DNA from 3 places in the Mesorhizobium sp. B2-6-1 genome. Region 2 is predicted to be linked to each of the others. Evidence: predicted binding sites of a transcription regulator. Region 2 holds the regulator's gene; each other region holds the start of a gene.
What was found. Region 2 encodes LexA, which represses DNA repair genes until DNA is damaged. Its sites were predicted from a motif close to TGTTCNNNNTGTGTTCNG; they were not measured.

Region 1 (7,239 bases), on a different contig from region 2:
CCGGCCGGCTGCAATCGATCTCCGAAATGGCCTATGAATTCGTCGGCAACATGTTGCGTGACGCCGCCGGCACGCAGGGCATGAAGTTCTTTCCCTTCGTGTTTTCCCTGTTCATGTTCGTGCTGGTCGCCAACCTGCTTGGCCTGTTCCCGTATTTCTTCACCGTCACCAGCCACATCATCGTCACCTTCGGCCTCGCCGTCTTGGTTATCGGCACCGTGATTGTCTACGGTTTCGGCAAGCACGGCCTTGGTTTCCTCAAGCTGTTCGTGCCGCAAGGCGTGCCGGTGTTCCTGCTGCCGCTGGTGGTGCTGATCGAAGTGATCTCCTTCGTCTCGCGCCCTGTCAGCCTCTCGGTTCGTCTGTTCGCCAACATGCTCGCCGGGCACATCACGCTGAAGGTCTTCTCCGGCTTCGTCGTCAGCCTCTCGGCGCTGGGCGCGGTCGGCGTCGCTGGCTCGGTGCTGCCGCTGGCGATGGCCGTGGCGTTGACCGCGCTCGAACTGCTGGTCGCCTTCCTTCAGGCCTATGTCTTCGCGGTGCTGACCTGCATGTATCTCAACGACGCCCTGCACCCGGGGCACTGATAAAAAATTTCCGGCGCAAGAGTTTTCAACATTGCCGCCGGAATGGAATCGCAACGGAATTTCAGATCCAAAGGAGTTGAACAAATGGACGTAGAAGCAGCAAAGTACATCGGCGCCGGCATCGCTTGCCTCGGCATGGGCGGCGCGGGCATTGGCCTCGGCAACATCTTCGGCAGCTATCTCTCGGGCGCGCTGCGCAACCCGTCGGCCGCCGATGGCCAGTTCGGCCGTCTGATCTTCGGCTTCGCCGTGACCGAAGCTCTGGGCATCTTCTCGCTTCTCATCGCGCTGCTGGCCCTGTTTGGCTGAGCCGCTATTTGGCTAAGCTATGGGAAGATTGGACAGGCCGGCCGCGAGAGCGGCGGGTCTGATATCAGGGGATAGTCCATGTTCGTGACATCTGCCTTTGCGCAAGAGTCCGCGCCTGCCACCGAGGCTGGCCACGCTGCGACGGAAGGCGACACGCATTCCGGCACCAGCGTGCCTGCCGAAGCGCATGGCATGTTTCCGCCATTCGATCCGGCGACGTTTCCGTCGCAGCTTCTTTGGCTGGCGATCACGTTCGGGCTCTTCTACCTCTTCCTGAAGAGGGTGGTGGTGCCGCGCGTCGGCGGCATCATCGATGTCCGCAACGACCGCATCAGCCAGGATCTCGATCAGGCCGCGAAGTTGAAGGGCGAGGCCGACGCTGCCGTTGCTGCTTACGAGCAGGAATTGGCGGAAGCCAAGAAGAACGCCAACGCCATCGGCCAGCAGGCCAATGACGCGGCCAAGGCGGAAGCCGAGACCGCGCGCAAGAAGATCGAGGCCGCGCTCGACGAGAAGCTCGGCGAGGCCGAGGCGCGCATCTCTTCCATCAAGGCCAACGCCATGAAGGAAGTCGGCAGCATCGCCGAGGACACTGCCTCGGCGATCGTCGAGGCGCTGGTCGGCGGCAAGGCCAGCAAGGCCGAGATCGCGGCCGCGGTCAAATCCGTGGCCGGGTGAGGAGCGCATCATGGACGCCACATCTCTTGCAACGCTCTGGGCCACGATCGCCCTGGTCATCTTTTTGGGCATCGCTATCTACATCAAGGTGCCCCGCCTGATCGCCAAGGCGCTCGATGCCCGCGCCGCCAGGATCAGCAGCGAGCTCGACGAGGCGCGCAGGCTGCGCGAGGAGGCCCAGCAGCTGCTTGGCCAATATCAGCGCAAGCGCAAGGAAGCCGAGCAGGAGGCCGCAGACATCGTCGCCGCGGCCAAGCGCGAAGCCGAACTGCTCGCCGCCGAGGCGCACAAGAAGACCGAGGACTACGTCGCGCGGCGCACCGCTCTTGCCGAACAGAAGATCGGCCAGGCCGAGCGCGAGGCGATCGGCGAAGTGCGCGCCAGCGCCGTCGACATCGCCGTCGAAGCCGCTCGCACGCTGCTCGCCGGCAAGATCGACGCCAAGGCGGGAGCCGACCTGTTCAAGACCTCGCTCGCCGATGTGAAGGCGAAGCTGAACTGAGCTGAAACAACAGAAATGAAAAAAGGTCGCCTGGGAAACCCGGCGGCTTTTTGTTGTGGCGCGGAGGTCAACGCTGCCGATCTCCCCTCTCGTGGGGGAGATGCCCGGCAGGGCAGAGGGGGGCGCGAAGGAACGCCAGCGCTCGATTCAAAATCAGCTGAATTGGGTGCCGATAGTGCAGGGAACCTGGGCAAGACTAACTGATAGGCTGGAGGGACAGCGCCCCCCTCTGTCCTGCCGGACATCTCCCCCACGAGGGGGGAGATTGGCTGTCACCGCCGCTTTCGCCAATCCTACCAACGCAAGATAGATCGAGCCGCCCTAATCCAGCCCGGCGAAGCTCTCTTCTTCCACCACCTCGGCACCTTCAAGCCTGAATGGCGCGAACGACACGCGGTGCAGCCGCGCCACCGGCCCGTGCGTCTCGATCGCGGTGCGATGGCGGACCGTGGCATAGCCCATATGCACTTCGAAGCCATAGTGCTGGTGATGGCTGCCGCAGCCGCACATCATGCGGTCGCGCATCACCTTGGCGACGATCGAGGCGGCGGCGATGGATTGCGAGCGCTGGTCGCCCTTGATCAGCGCGCGCCCCGTGCAAGGCAGGCCCGGCGGCACGTCGCGCCCATCGGCAAGCGCGAGCTTCGGCTGCACCGGCAGGCCGGCGACCGCACGGCGCATCGCCTCCAGGCTCGCCTTGAGGATGTTGCTGCCGTCAATGCCCTCGGCGCTGACCGAGGCCATCGACACGCCGAGCGCGGAGCCGATGATGCGCACGAACAGCGCCTCGCGTTGCAAATGGCTGAGCCGTTTGGAATCGTCGAGGCCGTCGGGGATGTTGGCAGGGTCGAGCACGACCGCAGCCGCCACCACCGGTCCGGCCAGCGGGCCGCGTCCGGCCTCGTCCATCCCCGCGACCGGCCACAGGCCTTCGGCCATCGCCTTCGTCTCGAAGGAGAAATCGGGTTTCTCGACGATTTCGAAGAGAGGCGGAGAATCAGAACGCGCGCGAGCCATGTTGCGGCGAGGTTCGCATCGGCTCTGATTCTCCGCAAGTCCCTCCGGGTCGGGTGGGGCGCCGGACCGGGAGGGCACCGTCTGCAGGCCGGGGCAGGCCGGACGGGATTTTTTCGCCACGGCGGCAAACAGCCGCGGTCGTTCAAAGCAGCATCAACTGCTCCTGGTCCTTGCCGGCGGCGACGAACTGGTCGGTCCGCAGCGTGCGCCGCTCGGCATTGAGACCGAGCCGCTTGGCGGTGATTTCGAAGCGCCGGCCGATCTGCCAGGCGTAAGGACCCGCGCCCTTCATGCGCTTGCCCCATTCCGAATCGTAATCCTTGCCCTCGCGCATCGAGCGGATCAGCGACATCACATGGCGATAGCGGTCGGGATAGTGGCGCAGCAGCCAGTCCTTGAAGATCGGGCTGACCTCGAGCGGCAGGCGCAGCACGACATAGCCCGCCTCGCGTGCGCCGGCATGGTGCGCCGAATCGAGGATGCGTTCCATCTCCTGATCGGTCAGCCCGGGGATGATCGGCGCCACCATGACCGAAGCAGGGATGCCGGCATCCGCAAGCTGCCTGATCGCCTCCAGCCGCTTGGCCGGCGTCGAGGCGCGTGGCTCCATGGTGCGCGCCAGCATGCGGTCGAGCGTCGTCACCGACAACGCCACCTTGGCGAGGCCCCGTTCGGCCATGCGTGACAAGATGTCGATATCGCGCGTCACCAGAGCGGATTTGGTGACGATGCCGACCGGGTGGCCGCGCGCCTCCAGCACTTCGAGGATCTCGCGCATGATCCGGTACTGCTTCTCGATCGGCTGGTAGGGATCGGTATTGGTGCCGATGGCGATGGTCCGCGGCTGGTAACCGTCCTTCGACAGTTCCTTGTCGAGCAGGCGCGCCGCGTCGGGCTTGGCGAACAGCTTGGATTCGAAATCCAGCCCCGGCGACAGGCCCATGAAACTATGCGTAGGCCGCGCAAAGCAATAGACGCAGCCATGCTCGCAGCCGCGATAGGGATTGATCGAGCGGTCGAAGGAGATGTCGGGCGATTCATTGCGGGTGATGATGGTACGCGGCTTCTCGACCTGTACCTCGGTCTTGAAGGGAGGCAGTTCCTCCAGCGAGTTCCAGCCATCGTCGAAGACATGCCGGCTGACCGGCTCGAACCGACCGGACGGGTTGATGCCTGCCGACCGGCCGCGGTTGCGGTCGGGGCGGACGCGCATGCCGCTCTGCTCGATCATCGCGTTGGCCATTTCGGCTCGTCCTGCTCCGAAGGCGGCAATGTCGGCGCGCATGATCGGTTCCATCTTCGCCCGCTCCCAAGGACTGTCCATGTTGTTTCGAATCGCTCTGCTCATGAATTTAATCCTATTTGCCGAACGAGAACAAAGCAAGAACTTTCTATGGTGCGCCGCAAAACTGGCGCTGCGTTCCGCTTTCCGCTATTCGGCACACGATGCTCACCGTTCTTATCGAGACCCACAATGACGAGGAGGGCCTCGCCCGCACGCTGGCGACGCTGATCGGCGGCGCGGTCGAGGGCGTGGTGCGCGAGGTCATCGTCTGCGACACCGGTTCCACCGACCAGACCCATCGCGTCGCCGAGCATGCCGGGTGCCAGTATGCGACCGACGGCGTCGCGGCGGCCATCCGGCACGCGAAAGGCGATTGGCTGTTGCTGCTGGAACCGGGCGCGCGGCTGGTCGACGGATGGATCGACGAGGTCGTTGCGCATACAGCGAGGCAAACCATGGCGGCGCGGTTTTCACGCACACGCGCCGGCCGCGCGCCATTCCTGGCCCGTATCTTCTCGGCAAACCGTGCCTTGGCCGACGGGCTGCTGATCAGCAAGCGCCAGGCCGCATCCTTGTCGAAAAGAGCCGGCAGCGCCGAGGCTCTCGCTCGCGGCCTGGCGACCAAGCGGCTGGATGCCGAAATCTGGGCCGCTCCGGCAAAACAAGAGCACCGCCCGTCCAAATGATTTTGCAGCTGCTCTGTCTACGTGCGTTGCACATGTGACGCGCAGCTAGCTTCCGATCACGCGGGTGCCGGCGCGCAGGCCGCGGCTGATGATGGAAGTGGTTTCGGTGTCTCGCGGTCCTCGCGCCGGCGCTTCCACGGCGAGCCGGTCATTCGCTAAAACGCATCTCGACAGGCATCCAGCGAAGACGACGTCTGGCTTGACGCTGTGCCTTGCTTTCCGCGTCGTAGTCGACCGGGATCGGTTCCTGACTGAACGACCTTTGATCGTCCAGGGCGTTGATGATGACGATTGCCCTGGCATCGTCCTCTCCGGCGATTGCGGCGGTATAGGCACCGCATTCACCGCAGATCAGGTAGTCGGCCGTCCCCAATCCAAAACGGTATTTCTTCAATCGCTGGATGTCCTTGACTGATATGACCAGTCTGCCGTCCGGATCGGCGACGGCGCGCGAGCCATGCTTGGTACAGAACGAGCACTGGCAGGCGCGAACCTCGATTTTCGATGGATCGAGCTCGGTTGAAAATCGAAGGCGTATGTTGCCGCAATGGCACCCGCCATTATGCACTGTCATCGCGTCCGCCCGTCTTCAACGGCGATGGCCGCCGCCGCGAGACGATACGTCCTGCCGCATCCGGTTTGGAATGGTCTTTCGAAGGCGAAGGCGGTGTTCTGCCTGGCAAACGCGGCGTGAAACCAGCGCCTTGCCTCGGCTTTCACGGAGCCGACATGCCGCGCCGCAGGTGCTCGTCCAGGCGCGGCATGATCTCGACGAAGTTGCAGGGCATGTGCCGGTAGTCGAGCTGCGCCTTCAAGATGCCGTCCCAGGCATCCTTGCAGGCGCCGGGCGAGCCCGGCAGCACGAAGACGAAGGTGGCGTTGACGACGCCGCCGGTCGCTCGGCTCTGGATCGTGGAGGTGCCGATCTTGTCGTAGGAAATGCGGTGGAACACCTCGGAAAAACCATCCATGCGCTTTTCGAAGATCGGCTCCAGCGCGTCCGGCGTCACGTCGCGCCCGGTGAAGCCGGTGCCGCCGGTGGTGATGACCACATCGATCCCATCATCCTTCGACCAGCCGAGCACCTTGTTGCGGATCTTGTCTCCATCGTCGGTGACGATATCGCGGGCGGCAAGGATGTGGCCGGCTTCCGCGATGCGGTCGGCCAGCGTCTGGCCGGACCTGTCGTCGGCAAGGCTGCGCGTGTCGGAAACGGTCAGCACCGCGATGCGGACCGGAATGAAGGAACGGCTCTCGTCAGTCCTGGCCATGGGCATCTGCCTCCGCCGTCATGCTGCGGGTCGCGGCGACGAACCAGTCGGGTTGCCGGGCACGGATGTCGGCGGCCGCGCGCTTGGCGACGTTGCCGGTCTCGAACAGGCCGAAGCAGGTGGCGCCGGAACCCGACATGCGGGCAAAACCGGCCCCGGCCTTGTTCAGCACCGAAAGTGCCTTGCCGATAGCGGGCTCGATGGCGCGGGCCGCCGGCTCAAGGTCGTTGCGCGTAATCTCCAGCCAGTTGCGCAGGCTGTGGAAGTCGACCACGCGCGGCAGCGGCGGAAGCGCTTCATTGTCGCGCCGCGACAGCGCGTTGAACACGTCGGTTGTCGAGACCGCCTTGCCGGGATTGACCAGCACCAGTCCGAGCGCCGAGAAATCCGGCACGATCGACAACTCCTCGCCGATGCCGCGTGCAATCAGCGGCCTGGCTGCCAGACACATGGGAATGTCGGCGCCGAGCGAAAGCCCGATCCGCGCCAGCGCGGCATCGTCGATGTCGAGTTGCCAGCTTGCCGCAAGCCCGCGCAGAACTGCTGCCGCATCGCTCGACCCGCCGCCGACGCCGGAAGCTACCGGCAGGTTCTTTTCGAGCTTGATGGAGACCGGCGGCGTGCCGCGAGGACCGGCCGCCTGCCGCAGCGCGTCACGCGCCCTGAGCACCAGATTGCGGCCGTCGACGGGAACATCCGGAGCGTAGCGGCCGGACACGCTGAAATCGTCTCGCTCGGCAAGCTCGATCTCGATCCTGTCGCCAAAGCGCGTGAACACCGCCAGGCTTTCGATCAGATGATACCCGTCATCGCGCCTGCCGGTGACATGCAGAGCGAGGTTTATCTTGGCGGGCGCCGGCCACATCCGGACGCGCTGGCCGGATTCCAGGCTCTCGATTCCGAG
Region 2 (7,239 bases):
CTCCTTCTTGTTTCCTCATGCCGGCAAAGGCAAATTCTGCAAAGCGACACGTCGAAGTCACCGAATGCGCGTATTCGCGACCGCATTTTAGGAAGTGCGTGCCAGATTGGGCCAAGGCTCAATGTTGCACTGCGAAACGCGCCTTTCAATGCCAATCTTCTTGGGCCAGATTGCTCCTAATCGATTTGATCGGCGATGCGCGCCAGGCTCTCCTCGCGACCAAGCACGGCGAGAACGTCGAACACGCCGGGCGAGGTGCTCTTGCCTGTCAAGGCGGCGCGCAAGGGCTGGGCGACGGCGCCGAGCTTGTGGCCGCCGGCCGTCGCATAGTCCCGGATCGCGGCTTCAGTCGAGGCCGCCGTCCAGTCGCCTGAAACCGCCTCGAGGGCGTCGCGAGCGCCACGCAAAATCTTGCGCGCCTCGTCATTGAGCAGCAGGGCTGCCTTTTCGTCGATCGGCAGTGGCCGCGCGGCTAACAGGAAGGCGGCGCCGTCGACAAGTTCGACCAGCGTCTTGGCGCGCTCCTTCAGGCCCGGCAGCGCTGCCAGCAACTGCGCCCTGTTCTTGTCGTCGAGGCGTGCGGCCATCGCCGGGCCGCCCTCGAGATAGGGCAAGGTGGCAATGAAGATATCGAACAGCTCGGCATCGCCCATGCGGCGCATATGGACGCCGTTCAGCGCCTCCAGCTTGGCGAAATCGAAGCGGGCGGCGCCCTTGTTCACATCGCCGATGTCGAACCATGCGATCATGTCCTGGATCGACATGATCTCGTCGTCGCCGTGGCTCCAGCCGAGCCGAGCCAGGTAGTTGAGCAGCGCTTCGGGCAGGTAGCCCATGGCGCGGTAGGCCTCCACGCCCAGCGCGCCGTGCCGCTTCGACAGCTTGGCGCCGTCGGCGCCGTGGATCAGCGGTATGTGCGACATTGAAGGCACATCCCAGCCCATGGCGTTGTAGATCACGGTCTGGCGGGCGGCATTGGTCAGGTGGTCGTCGCCACGGATGATGTGGGTGACGCCCATGTCGTGATCGTCAACGACGACGGCATGCATGTAGGTCGGATTGCCGTCCGAGCGCAGGATGATGAAGTCGTCCAGATCCTTGTTGGGAAAGCGCACGTCGCCCTGGACACGGTCATGCACCACCGTCTCGCCTTTGGTCGGCGCCTTGATGCGGATCGCGCCCTTGACGCCAGGAGGCGCCTGCGAAGGGTCGCGGTCACGCCAGCTTCCGTCATAGCGCGGCGGCAGGCCCTTGGCCCGCGCCGCGTCGCGCATTGCCTCAAGCTCGGCAGGGGTCTCGTAGCTGTAGTAAGCCTTGCCCATGCGCACCAGCTCCTCGGCCACCTCGCGATGGCGCGGCGCGCGCTCGAACTGCGAGACGGCGTCGCCGTCCCAGGTGAGGCCGAGCCAAGTCAGTCCTTCGAGAATGGCTGCTGTCGCCGCATCGGTGGAGCGCTCGCGGTCGGTGTCCTCGATGCGCAGCAGCATCGTACCGCCGGTGTGCTTGGCGTAGAGCCAGTTGAAGAGCGCCGTACGCGCGCCGCCGATGTGCAGGTAGCCGGTGGGCGAGGGGGCAAAACGGGTGACAACCTTGTCGGACATACAACTCTCGGGAAACGTCTGGAGCGGGGTGCGGATCACACGCACTTTCGCGCGTCGCGCGTTCATGTAGCATAGGGTGTCGAGGGCGCAAGGGGCAGACCCGATGGCTGGAGCGGGCAGGGGCGCGGAGGAAGGCGAGGACGTCGTTGCCGGCGTCAGCGAACGCTCTTTTTTTGCCACGCCCGCGCCCGCCTCATTGCCGCTGGCGTTGTCGCCCCTACAGCAGCCGAGCAAGTCGCCGCCGGCGGATGTTTCCACGCCGCCCGGCATTCCCGCAGCCGGCGCGGCCGTGCGTCTGCGCCGTGAGTTCGGCCGTGCTTCATGGCCTCGTCTGCGCAACGGCGTGGCCAGAGCGTCCGAGCTCGAACTCGATCGGGGCATAGCCTTCCTGCTCGTGCCGGTGTTCCTGGCATGCGGATCGATCGCCTATTTTTCGCTGGCGGCGGAGCCGGGCTTTGCCAAGCCTGTCGCGGTCGCGATCCTGATGTCGCTGTGCGCGCTCGTTTCACGCTCATGGCCGAAAACGCATCTGTGCTTCATGGCGGCGCTGTTGTGCGCGCTCGGCATGCTCGCCGGCAAAGTCGAGACGTGGCGAGCGGGAACGCGGATGCTGGGCTCGGAAATCTCCACGCAAATCACCGGCCGCGTCGTTTCGGTCGACCAGATGGAGACCGGGCGCATCCGGCTGACCATCGATGTGACATCGACCGCGCGGCCGAAACTACTCTACGCGCCGGAGCGCGTTCGCCTTTCGGCACGCAAGGTGCCGGCTGAAGTGACGGCCGGTTCGCTCGTGACCGGCTATGCCAGGCTGTTGCCGCCGACCGGACCGGTGCGGCCGGACAGCTACGACTTTTCCTTCGACAGCTACTTCGCCGGCATAGGCGCCAGCGGCTTCTTTCTCGGCAACCCCAAAATCGTCTCAGCCGATGACAGGCCGCTGTGGGCCGCCCTTTCAGCCGCCATCGAGAGTGCTCGCGAAAGCATTGCCGACCATATCAGGGGCAGCATCGGCGGCGCCGAGGGCGAGATCGCCGCGGCGCTGATCGTGGGTGTGCGCGCCGGGATTCCCGACGAGATCAATGAAGCGATGCGACGCACCGGCATCTACCACATCATCTCAATTTCCGGGCTGCACATGGCGCTGGTCGCCGGCACGGTCATGGGTCTGCTGCGTGGCGGCTTCGCGCTGTTCCCGAATTTTTCCTCCCGCCGGCCGGTCAAGAAATACGCGGCCGCGGCGGCACTTTTCTCCATCGCCGCCTACCTCGTCATTTCGGGCGTCGTTGTCGCCGCCGAACGCAGCTTCATCATGCTGGCGGTGATGCTGATCGCCGTTCTGTTCGATCGGGCGGCACTCACCATGCGCAATCTGGCTATTTCGGCGATCGCCGTCATCGTGGTGTCGCCGCACGAGGTGGTAGGGCCGAGCTTCCAGATGTCCTTCGCCGCCACCGCGGCCCTGGTCGGCGCCTATGCCGGCTGGTCGGATCGCAAAGCCGACAAAGCGCGGACCCCGCCGCCGCAACGGACCTTGCCTGGCCTGCTGACGCGAAAATTGCTGCTGGCGACAGGTGGGCTGGCGATGACCTCGATTATCGCGGGAAGCGCCACGGCGCTTTTCGCCATCTGGCATTTCCAGCGCGTGTCGCCGCTCAGCCTGTTCGCCAATCTTGCCGTCATGCCGATCGTTTCGGTCGTGATGTTCCTTGCGGTTGCCAGCGCGCTGCTGATGCCGTTCGGGTTCGATGGACCATCCCTTTATCTGATGGGCAAGGGACTGACCGCGATGATCGCCATATCAGGATGGATCTCGCAACGCTCGCCGGTCGACGCGGTCGGGTTGATTTCGCAGCAATCCGTCCTTCTGGTGGCGATCGCCCTGGTCATCGCGACGATGGCCACGACATGGCTGCGGCTGGCGGCACTTCCCTTCGCGCTCGCCGGCCTGTTGACCGTCTCGGACACGCGCACGCCGGACGTGCTGATTTCGGAGGATGCCCGCCTGGTGGCGTTGCCGATCGGCGGCGGCGAGCTCGCGATCAACCGGGCGCGCCCGAACGAATTCACCGTCGATAATTGGAAACGCGCGCTGAAGTCCGAAACCATCGTTGCGCCGGAACTGTTCGACAGCGGAGACCGACAGTTCGACATCTTCGATCCCGCGCAACTTCCGGCGGGAGCGCCTTTCTATTGCTTCACGGGCCTGTGCATGGCCCGGCATACCTCGGGGGCGATCATCGCGCAGGTGGAGGATCGCAAGGACGCCTGGAGGGCCTGCTCCTATGCGGATCTGATCGTCATCAACGACCCCGCGGGCTACGATCCCTGCCACAATCCGCTGGTTCTCGTCATCACCAAGCGGCAGCTCGCTCGCAAGGGAAGTGCCGCCGTCTTCTTCGACCAGCAATCGGCGACGGCACCGGCACGGGTCAGCTTTGCCGTCGACAGGCCATATCGGCCCTGGCACGAACAGCGGAAATTCTCACGCGAGGCAAGGGGACTGCCGCCTTACCGTAAACCCGAAAAGCCCACCGCCGACCCCGCTCAGTAGCGCCTGATCAGGCCGACCAGCTTGCCTTGCACCTTGACCCTGTCCGGTCCGAAAATACGTGTTTCATAGGCCGGATTGGCAGCCTCGAGCGCAATCGAAGCACCCTTTCGGCGGAAGCGCTTCAGCGTTGCTTCCTCCTCGTCCACCAGGGCCACGATGATCTCGCCGGGACTTGCGGTGTCGGCATTGCGGATGATGACCGTGTCGCCGTCGAAAATGCCGGCCTCGATCATCGAATCGCCCTTGACCTCCAGCGCATAGTGTTCGCCGCCCATGATCATGTCAGGCGGCACTGAAATGGAATGCGTCTGATGCTGGATGGCGTCGATCGGCACACCCGCTGCGATGCGACCCATGACCGGGATCGACACCGCTGAAACCGCGTCGTCGTCATTGCCGGCAGCGGGCAGACGCGAAGACGTCGCCGGCTTGATCTGCCGGCTAGGGCTGCTGCCCTGTCCGAGGCTGCCCTGGATGACGCTCGGGGAGAACTTCTTTGCCGCGTTAAGACCCGGCGCGATCGAGTCCGGCAGGCGCAGCACCTCCAGCGCGCGCGCCCGGTTGGGCAGGCGGCGAATGAAGCCGCGCTCCTCCAACGCCGTGATCAGCCGATGAATTCCCGACTTGGAGGCGAGGTCCAGCGCTTCCTTCATCTCGTCGAAGGACGGCGGAATGCCGCTTTCCTTCAGCCGTTCATGGATGAACATCAAGAGTTCATGTTGCTTGCGCGTGAGCATGGCGGCCCCCAAAGGCATTGCACGAAGGGTCTGGAACCAGAATCAGAAAACAAACCCAGAACAAACACTATCTGTTCCAGTTGTGTTCCGCAACCATTTAAAGTTTAATGAATTTGTTAAGGCGACGGAAACGAAATGCCCTCCCGCAGCCAGCATCCTGCCAGCGCGGTCCGTCGTCAATGCGCTCCCGGGCCCTTTGAAACTATTTTGGTTAATGGCCTGTGGCCCGACCGGTCTCCACTCTTGGCACAAGCCTGCAAGCTGGGTGACCGGCAGGTGCGGGGTGCGTTTGGGCGGATTAGAAACCCCTGCGGCTCGTGAACGAAACGAAACCAAAATGCCAACTTCCGCCGGAAAACGGCCAGACACCACCACTGGTCGCGACGGGCTGCGTTCGTTCGTTCGCTTGACGAACCGTATAATAATGTACGGTTTTCGAAGAGGAACACCAATGACCACGCCGAAGCAGGCCGCGCGACGCGAACGGATAGAGGAGGCCGCCTATGCGGTGCTCCGGGAAGCCGGCTACAAGAGCGCCTCCCTGCTTGCTATCGCCAAGCGGGCATCGGCCTCGAACGAAACCCTCTACAACTGGTACGGCAACAAGCAGACCCTGTTTCGATCCTTGATCGAAGCCAATGCGGGAGAGGCAAGGAAGCTGCTGGAGGACGCCCTTCACCAGGCGCGCGATCCGCTCGAAACCCTGAACTTGCTCGGGCCAGTCCTGCTGACCCTCGTGACGGGCGACAAGGCGGTGGCGCTCAATCGCGCCGCGGCCGGCGACGTCAACGATACAGGCACGCTTGGCCAATCGATCGCGCAATTCGGCCGCAATACCATAATGCCGCTTGTTGGCGACCTGCTTCGAACCGCAAGTCGGGCCGGCCCGATCGCCTGTGACGATCCTGCCGAAGCCGCCGACATCTACATCAGTCTTTTGATCGGCGATCTCCAGGTTCGCCGGATCGTTGGGGTGCTCGAGGAACTGCCTCGGGCGGAAATCGAGCAAAGATCGAACCGGGCGTTCACCCTGTTCTTGCGCCTCTATGCGGCCAGCCCTTGCCCGGGCGGCAAAACAGCCGGCCCGTTTCCAGGGCGCTCTTCTCACCGAGGAACATCGCGACCATGAGCAAAATTCCCGATCTCGCAGCGATCGAGGCAATGGACACCGCGGATCCGCTGCGTGCCATGCGTGACCGCTTCACCTTGCCCCAGGGGGTGATCTATCTCGACGGCAATTCGCTGGGCGCCGCTTCGCCAGCCGTGTTCGGCGAGCTGCAGAAGGCCGCCACGCAGGAGTGGGCGCAGGATCTCATCCGCGCCTGGAACACCGCCGGCTGGTTCGACATGCCGGTCGAACTCGGCGACCAACTCGGGCGCCTGATCGGGGCCGCCGCCGGCCAGACGGTGGTCTGCGATACCACCTCGATCAACATCTACAAGGTGCTGCATGCGGCACTCGGGATGCGGCCGGACAGGTCAGTCATCATCGCCGAGGGGGACAGCTTTCCGACCGATCTCTATATGGCCGAAGGCGTTGCCTCGACGCGGCCGGGCACGGTGCTGCGGCTCGAGGGTGTCGATGCGCCGACCATAGAAGAACTGATCGACGAGCGGGTCGCGGTCATCCTGGTCAACCACGTCAACTACAAATCCGGGCAGTTACGCGACATGGCCGCGCTGACGCGGACGGCACATGATGCCGGCGCGCTGATCGTCTGGGATCTCTGCCATACCGCCGGCGCCTTGCCGGTCGAGCTCGACCGTTCGAACGCCGATTTCGCCGTCGGCTGCACCTACAAATATCTCAATGGAGGCCCAGGTGCCCCGGCCTTCATCTACGCGGCCGAGCGCCACCATGGCGATGTCCGCCAGCCGCTCAGCGGCTGGTGGGGCCATGCGCGGCCTTTCGCCTTCGAACAGGGTTTTGCTGCCGGCACAGGCATCCGCCGGTTTCTCTGCGGCACGCAGCCTGTGCTGTCGATGCGCGCGCTCAAAGGGGCCCTCGATGTCTGGAACGACGTCGATATGGCAGAGGTGCGCAGGAAGAGCATCGCATTGACCGATCTGTTCATCCAGCTCGTCGAGGCAAAATGCGGCGCCTACGGCCTCGAACTCGAAGGCCCGCGCGACGGCAATGAGCGCGGCAGCCAGGTGTCGTTCCTCCACCCGCATGGCTATCAGGTGATGCGGGCCTTGATCGAGCGCGGCGTGATCGGCGATTTCCGCGCGCCATCCACGATTCGCTTCGGCTTTACGCCGCTTTATGTCGGCTATGTCGATGTCTGGCAGGCTGTCGAGGTGCTGGAAGACATTTTGCGCACGGACGCGTGGCAGGAGGCGCGTT
Region 3 (7,239 bases), on a different contig from region 2:
TCGCCCTCGTAGAAACAGTCGACCGGACAGACCTCGATGCAGTCCATATATTTGCATTTGATGCAATTGTCGGTCACGACATAGGTCATCGATCTGCTCCGGGACGTCCCGTTTTTGTTGGCTTTTTCCGTGAGGTAACGCCTTTGGCGCCCGCTTGCAAGGGCGGCCATTCCGGCCATGTCCGCATTGCCGGAATGGAATTCCAACGGGTCGGCAATGGCGGGCATCGGTCATGTGCTCGGACCGTTGTGTCGGCGGCGTGGAAGAACATACATGCTCCCTCCGTGCACCGGCGGTCAGTCGTCGCCAAGCAAGCGGTCGGTCTCGCGGCGCTCCTTCTTCGTCGGGCGGCCGCTTCCGGCCTCGCGCAGCCCTGGGATCGCGTCGGGAGGCGCCTCGCCCGTCGGTGCGGCAGGCGGCGACATGTCTTCGTAGAGCGTGCGTGCCTCCACGGCGGGGCCGCGCCGGCTTCCCGCATCGAGCACCTTCCAGATGAAGATGCGCCGCTCCAGCGTGATGGTCAGGACGTCGCCAGGCTTGACCAGGTCGGAGGCCTGCGCTGCTTTGTCGCGATTGATGCGCACCCGGCCGGCCACGACCAGTTTGGCGGCCAGCGAGCGCGATTTCACCGCGCGCGAGAAGAACAGCCATTTGTCGATACGCTGGCGGTCGGTGGCCATCGGGGCGACCATCGGATCCTGTGCGGCTATTTCTTCAGCTGGTCGCGCAAAGCGGCGAGCTTGGCGAAGGGAGAGTCGGGATCGAAGCGCACCGGGCGCTCCTCGCGCGGTTTTGCCTGAAACGAGGGTTTGCCGCCTTGCGGGCCGCCCTTGCCTTCCGGCCTGCTGCCCGGCCGGCCCTCACGGCGGTCAGAACGCTCGCCCTGCGGCTTTCCCTCCCGCCGTTCCCCGCCTTCGCCTTGCGGCCTGGGCTTGAACTTCGAGCGATCGAAACGCGGCTTGCCGGCGCCATCGCGGCGCCCTTCATGGGCGGGCCGGGTGCCGGGCTGGCCGACAGCGGCATCCGCCGGGGCATCGGAGCGCGCCGCCTGGCCGTTGCGCGGCCGGGCGCGGTTCTCGTGGTGACGGTGACGAGGCCGCTGGTCGAAGCGGCCCTGCCGCCACAACAGGATCGGCTTAGGCTCTTCGGCTTCCGCAGCGGGTCCCTGTTGGGGAGCGTCGGCGCTGTCCCCCTCCTCGCCTCGCTCCGCGATCTCCCCCGTCGAGGGGGAAGTGAGAGCGTCGGCGCTTTCGGCGGCAGGAGTCTCAGGCACGGCTTCTGCTACAGGCGCAACCTCTTCCGTAGCTTCGGCTGGAGCTTCGGGTTGTTCTTCCGCAACAGTTTCGGCCGGTTCCGCAATGGGTTCAGCAGGAATTTCGACGGCGGTCTGGGCAGTCGCAGTTTCCGGATCTTCCGCTGATGTCTCCTCAGGCGTGTCCGTCGCAGCCGCCTCCGCCGCCTTGGCCTGCTCGGTGCGCGCGGCCTCTTCCGCTGCCAGCTTGGCCGCCACGGCTTCCCGGGCGGCATTGTCCTGCGCTTCCAGCCGTGCCTTGACTTCGGCCGCCGGCTTCGGCTCGGCACGGTAGCCAAGACCTTTCAGGATTTCTTCCATGTCATCGGCCGTGGCGCCGAGAATCGACATCATCGGCGGCGTCACCATGAAAGACTGGCCGTCATAGGCGCCATCCGGACGCTGGCCGAGGCCGGGCTTCCAGTTGGTCGCCGGGCGGATCAGGTCGGCCAGCCGTTCCAGAATGTCGATGCGCACGGCGCGGCGGCCGAGATTGCGGTAGCCGGCAAGCTTGTAGAAGGCCTTGTCGAAAGCCGGATCGATGACCACCGAGGTGCGGCCCGATGCCAGCGCATGGACGACGTCGCCGAAGCCGGGCTTGTCCTTGCCGTCGTTTTTCAGCGCCCACAGCAACGTCACCAATCCCGCGGGCGCCGGCTTGATCAGCGCCGGCACGAAGACATGATAGGCGCCGAAGCGCACGCCCAGCCGGCGCAATGCCGCGCGGCCTTCCTGGTCGAGCGACTTCATCTCCTCGGCGATGTCGCGGCGATTGATAAGGCCGAAATTCTCGACCAGCTGGAAGGCGATGCCGCGGCCGATACCCGATATCTGCTCGGCATTCTTCAAATCGACCAGCGGCTTCAGCAGGGATTCGATCTGGAAATTGACGAAGCGCTCGGCACGCGCCGCGACCTTGTCACGCGCCGGGCCGGTCAGCTGTTCATCGGCCAAAAGCACCAGGCGCGGCTTCAGCGCGTCCTCGCCGGCAACAAGCGTGCCGATCGGCGCGCCGATCCAGCGCAGCGTGCCGTCGGAACCGAGCGCGATGTCGCCATTGGCGCAGGCGCCGAAGCGTTCGGCGCGTGCCTCGAACTCCGCCGCCAGCGCCTTCTGGGCGGCCGCGCGCACGGCCTTGGCGTCTTCGCCGCCAGCGCTCTGATCGGCGGTGAAACGGAACCCCTGCAACTCGCCGACATGGTGGCCTTCGACGAGGACGGTTCCGGTTGGGCTTATTTCGGCTTCAGGCATGGTATTTTCTCTAAGGCGCCGCATGAGGACGGAAGTCCTGCGGTCTACGAAGCGTTTCGTCAACCGCTCATGCAGCGCATCCGACAATCTGTCTTCGATTTCGCGCGTCTTTTCCTGCCAGTGTGCCTGATCGGCCAGCCAGCCGGGCCGGTTCGACACGAATGTCCAGGTGCGGATCTGGGCGATGCGATGCGACAGCGTATCGATGTCGCCCTCGGTGGTGTCGGCGCGGCGCACCTGCTCGGCCATGTAATTCTCGTCGACATGGCCATGCCTGGCGAGGTCCATGTAGATCGACGCAATGAGGTCGGCGTGCTGGGCCGGCGCTATCTTGCGGTAGTCGGGGAGCGCGCAGGCCTCCCACAGCAGCGCGACGCGCCTTGCGTCGGTGGCGAGCGCCCTGATGTCCTCGTCACGCGACAGGTGCTCGAGCGCCTGCGCATCGACTGCCGGCAGCGCACGGGTCAGGCCCTCCACCGGGGCATTGGTCTCAATCGAGCGCTTCAGCGCGTCGAGGCTGGCGAAATTGAAACGCGCTGTGCGCCATTGCAGAACCTTCACCGGGTCGAAGTCGTGGCTTTCGATCTTCTTGACCAATTCCTCGTCCAGCGGGTCGACCTGGCCGGTGACGCCAAACGTGCCGTCGCGCAGGTGCCGGCCGGCGCGCCCGGCGATCTGGCCAAGTTCGGCCGCCGTCAGGTTGCGATACTGGTAGCCGTCGAACTTGCGGTTCTGGGCGAAGGCGACATGGTCGAGATCGAGGTTAAGGCCCATGCCGATGGCATCGGTGGCGACGAGATAGTCGACGTCGCCCGACTGAAACAGCGCCACCTGGGCGTTGCGGGTGCGGGGCGAGAGCGCGCCAAGCACGACGGCCGCACCGCCCTGCTGGCGGCGGATCAGTTCGGCGATGGCATAAACCTCGTCGGCGGAGAAGGCGACGATCGCTGTGCGCCGGGGCAAGCGGGTCAGCTTCTTCGAACCGGCATAGGCGAGGTGCGACAGCCGCGGCCGCGTCACCACCGAGACGCCTTTCAAAAGGCGCTGCAAGATGCCGTGCATGGTGGCGGCGCCGAGCAGCAGCGTCTCCTGGCGGCCGCGCAGATGCAGGATGCGGTCGGTGAAGATATGGCCGCGCTCGAGATCACCGGCAAGCTGCACCTCGTCGATAGCGACGAAGGCGGCATCGGTCTCGCGCGGCATGGCTTCGACGGTACAGACCGAATATCTGGCGCCTGGCGGCTGGATCTTCTCCTCGCCGGTGATGAGCGCCACCTTGTGGGCACCGACCTTTTCGCAGACGCGGGTGTAGACCTCTCGCGCCAAGAGCCTGAGCGGCAGGCCGATGATGCCGCTTTCATGCGCCACCATGCGCTCGATGGCGAGATGGGTCTTGCCTGTGTTGGTCGGCCCAAGCACGGCAGTCACGTCGCGACCCGATAGGATCAGCGGCTCGGTGGGTTTCGGATGGATGTTCATCGGCTCGGAAATAAGGCTTTCTGGCCTCTCATTGTCGGGAGCACGCCTCGGGTGGCGCGTATGACAGGCGACACATAGGGATTTCAGGCGCGAAGCGAAAGCGGAATGTTCCGCTGGCGGTTCGAAGTCACCTCCGTCGAGCTTCGGTTCGGCTGCTGATTAAGGGTTGGAACGAGTCTGGAACGAATCGGCGACGAATCGCTGACTCGCCCGGATTCAGGTTTTGTTCACGGCTAGATGTGGAGTTTTGGCTGATGATCCTTACCACATGCTGAATCACGGAATTGGCCCGTTTCATGCTAGGCGAGAGCTGCCGTTAACTTTCGCTGGCAAAGCCGTGTGGCAGCCCGCCTTGCTTCATCCAAGCTTATGAAATTGTTGAACTTTCTTAATAGAAATTAACAGTTTGATAGGCGATTGCAACTGCTCTCGTTAACATTGCGGCCAAACATGGAACGAAAGGGCGACGAATCGGCGATGTCGGGATTTTCCCTGTTTGTTCACGACAAGATGTAGTGTTACGCACAGGTTTTCCACCGACAATGCACAGCTTATCCAGGCAGTTTTGCACAATACCCGCTGCCGCGATTAACCTTTGCGTGCCGGATTGGAACAGCAGGCCGACAGCCGTCATCGGACGGCGTCACGGACATCCGAAGCGGATGGCGAACGAGCCCTCCTTCAATCGGCACCGGGAAGCCGGCAGCCCGGCGAGACCTCAGGCGAAGTACTGGCCGCCATTGGCGGTGATGGTCGATCCCGTGATGAAGCCGGCGTCCTCGGAGGCGAGGAAGACGACGCAGCGCGCGATCTCCTCCGGCTCGCCGAGGCGCCCGACCGGGATTAGCGGGATGATGCGTTCGTTGAGCACCTTCTCATCGATCGCCCGGACCATTTCGGTGGCGATATAGCCTGGGCAGATGATGTTGACGGTGATGCCCGCGCGGGCTCCTTCCTGGGCCAGAGCCTTCGAGAAACCGATGTCGCCGGCCTTGGCCGCGGAGTAGTTGACCTGCCCGGCCTGGCCCTTCTGGCCATTGATGGAGGAGATGGTGATGACGCGGCCGAACTTGCGGTCGCGCATGCCGCTCCACAGCGGATGCGTCATGTTGAAAACGCCGGAGAGATTGGTGTCGATGACCTCCTTCCACTGCTCACGCGTCAGCTTGTGGAACATTGCGTCGCGCGTGATGCCGGCATTGTTGACCAGCACCGCGACCGGGCCCAGATCGGCCTCGACCTGCTTGATGCCGGCGGCGCAGGCGTCGTAGTCGGCGACCGACCATTTGTAGGTCTTGATGCCGGTTGTGGCCGTGAACTTGCTCGCCGCCTCATCATTGCCGGCGTAGTTGGCGGCAACCGAATAGCCGGCTTCCTTCAGCGCCATCGATATTGCCGCGCCGATGCCGCGCGATCCGCCCGTGACGATTGCAACCTTGGTCATGCGCTCCCTCCCTTTGGTTGGGAGAGTGAACAGGGAGCAGCGAATAACGAGCAGGGATCAGATATCCCATTGCGCCGACGCCGTTCTTCCCTATTCGCTACTCCCCATTCACTTCTCTTTTAGAGTCTTTTAGAGCGCTTCGACGCACATGGCGACACCCATGCCGCCGCCGATGCACAGGGTGGAGAGACCCTTCTTGGCACCTCTTCGGCGCATCTCGTGGACCAGGGTGTTGAAAATGCGCGCGCCAGAGGCGCCGATCGGATGACCGATGGCGATGGCGCCGCCATTGACGTTGACGATCGAGGGATCCCAGCCCATGTCCTTGTTGACCGCGCAGGCCTGCGCGGCGAAAGCCTCGTTGGCCTCGATCAGGTCGAGATCGCCGACCGACCAGCCGGCCTTTTCCAGCGCTTTTCGCGAGGCGGGAATCGGACCGGTGCCCATGATCGCCGGGTCAACGCCCGCGGTCGCCCAGGAGACGATGCGCGCCAGCGGGGTGATGCCCCGCCTGGCAGCTTCCGCTTCGCTCATCAAAAGCGCGCCGGCGGCGCCGTCGTTGATGCCGGAGGCATTGGCGGCGGTCACAGTGCCGTCCTTGTCGAAGGCCGGCTTCAGTTTGGTCATGGCATCCAGCGTCGCGCCATGGCGGATGTATTCGTCCTGGTCGACAATTGTATCGCCCTTCTTGCCCTTGATGGTGAAGGCGACGATCTCGTCCTTGAACCGGCCGGCCTTCTGCGCGGCCTCGGCCTTGTTCTGCGAGGCCAGCGCGAACTGGTCCTGGTCCTCGCGGGTGATCTGGAACTGGCGGGCGACGTTCTCGGCCGTGTTGCCCATGTGATAGCCATTAAAGGCATCCCACAGTCCATCCTTGATCATGGTGTCGATCATCTTGTAGTCGCCCATCTTGACGCCAGCGCGCAGATGCTGGGCGTGCGGCGACATCGACATCGATTCCTGGCCGCCGGCGACAACCACCTTGGCATCGCCGGTGGCGATCTGCTGCATGCCGAGCGCGATGGCGCGCAGGCCCGAGCCGCACACCTGGTTGAGGCCCCAGGCGGTGGTCTCCCTGGGCAGCCCGGCGAGGATCGAAGCCTGGCGGGCGGGGTTCTGCCCTTGGGCCGCGGTCAGCACCTGGCCAAGAATGACCTCGTCGACTTCGGCCGCCTCGACGCCGGCGCGCGACAACAATTCCCTTACGACGACGGCGCCAAGCTCGTGAGCCGGGGTGGCGGCGAAAGCGCCGTTGAAGGAACCGACCGGTGTGCGCGCCGCGCTGGCGACGACGATGGCATTGGAAGCGGGCATTCTGTTCTCCAAACTTCAAGCTGATGTTCTGTCATTGAAGACTTTTCTTGCCCTTTCCCAACCCCGAGTCAAACCGGAAATCGGCAGGGCACCCATGCGTCGCAAGCAAGCTGCGCATGGCCGCGACATCAAGCTGTCCGCTGCTGCGCAGCATATTTCACCGGCCATGCAGCGATAATTAATCCCGCACTGCACAAACTGCTTGGAATTGTGACGCTTTTGCGCATATCCTTTGAACGGGCGCAATCGTTACCGGCGGCTTACTCAGGCGCGCCGGTGTCCGGGGAGGATGCAGATGGCTGCGAAAGACGATCCGATCGTCATCAAGAAATATGCCAATCGCCGGCTCTACAACACCGGCACCAGCACCTATGTGACGCTCGAGGACCTGGCCGAAATGGTCAAGAAGGGCGAAGAGTTCACGGTGCAGGACGCCAAGACCGGCGACGACATCACGCAT

Region 1: a site for LexA is predicted at 4,465-4,482, ahead of FJ443_RS05940 (PA0069 family radical SAM protein). Genes of this name have one in related genera too.
Region 3: a site for LexA is predicted at 4,189-4,206, ahead of FJ443_RS04445 (helicase-related protein). Genes of this name have one in related genera too.

Annotation. Positions count from the first base shown of each region.
Region 1 is NZ_VFUH01000002.1:251,326-258,564, reverse strand. Features, by position in the region: gene FJ443_RS05970 (F0F1 ATP synthase subunit A) at 1-587, shown strand, start outside; gene FJ443_RS05965 (F0F1 ATP synthase subunit C) at 672-896, shown strand; gene FJ443_RS05960 (F0F1 ATP synthase subunit B) at 975-1,574, shown strand; gene FJ443_RS05955 (F0F1 ATP synthase subunit B) at 1,585-2,076, shown strand; gene FJ443_RS05945 (ribonuclease HII) at 2,398-3,093, opposite strand; gene FJ443_RS05940 (PA0069 family radical SAM protein) at 3,236-4,390, opposite strand; gene FJ443_RS05935 (glycosyltransferase) at 4,540-5,064, shown strand; gene FJ443_RS05930 (hypothetical protein) at 5,213-5,458, opposite strand; gene moaB (molybdenum cofactor biosynthesis protein B) at 5,781-6,335, opposite strand; gene FJ443_RS05920 (4-(cytidine 5'-diphospho)-2-C-methyl-D-erythritol kinase) at 6,322-7,200, opposite strand.
Region 2 is NZ_VFUH01000005.1:163,176-170,414, forward strand. Features, by position in the region: gene gltX (glutamate--tRNA ligase) at 177-1,601, opposite strand; gene FJ443_RS13295 (ComEC/Rec2 family competence protein) at 1,705-4,155, shown strand; gene lexA (transcriptional repressor LexA) at 4,149-4,892, opposite strand; gene FJ443_RS13305 (TetR/AcrR family transcriptional regulator) at 5,230-6,021, shown strand; gene kynU (kynureninase) at 6,018-7,239, shown strand, end outside.
Region 3 is NZ_VFUH01000001.1:858,094-865,332, forward strand. Features, by position in the region: gene fdxA (ferredoxin FdxA) at 1-89, opposite strand, end outside; gene FJ443_RS04440 (RNA-binding S4 domain-containing protein) at 297-692, opposite strand; gene FJ443_RS04445 (helicase-related protein) at 707-4,021, opposite strand; gene phbB (acetoacetyl-CoA reductase) at 4,740-5,465, opposite strand; gene FJ443_RS04455 (acetyl-CoA C-acetyltransferase) at 5,595-6,779, opposite strand; gene FJ443_RS04460 (hypothetical protein) at 6,760-6,957, shown strand; gene phaR (polyhydroxyalkanoate synthesis repressor PhaR) at 7,075-7,239, shown strand, end outside.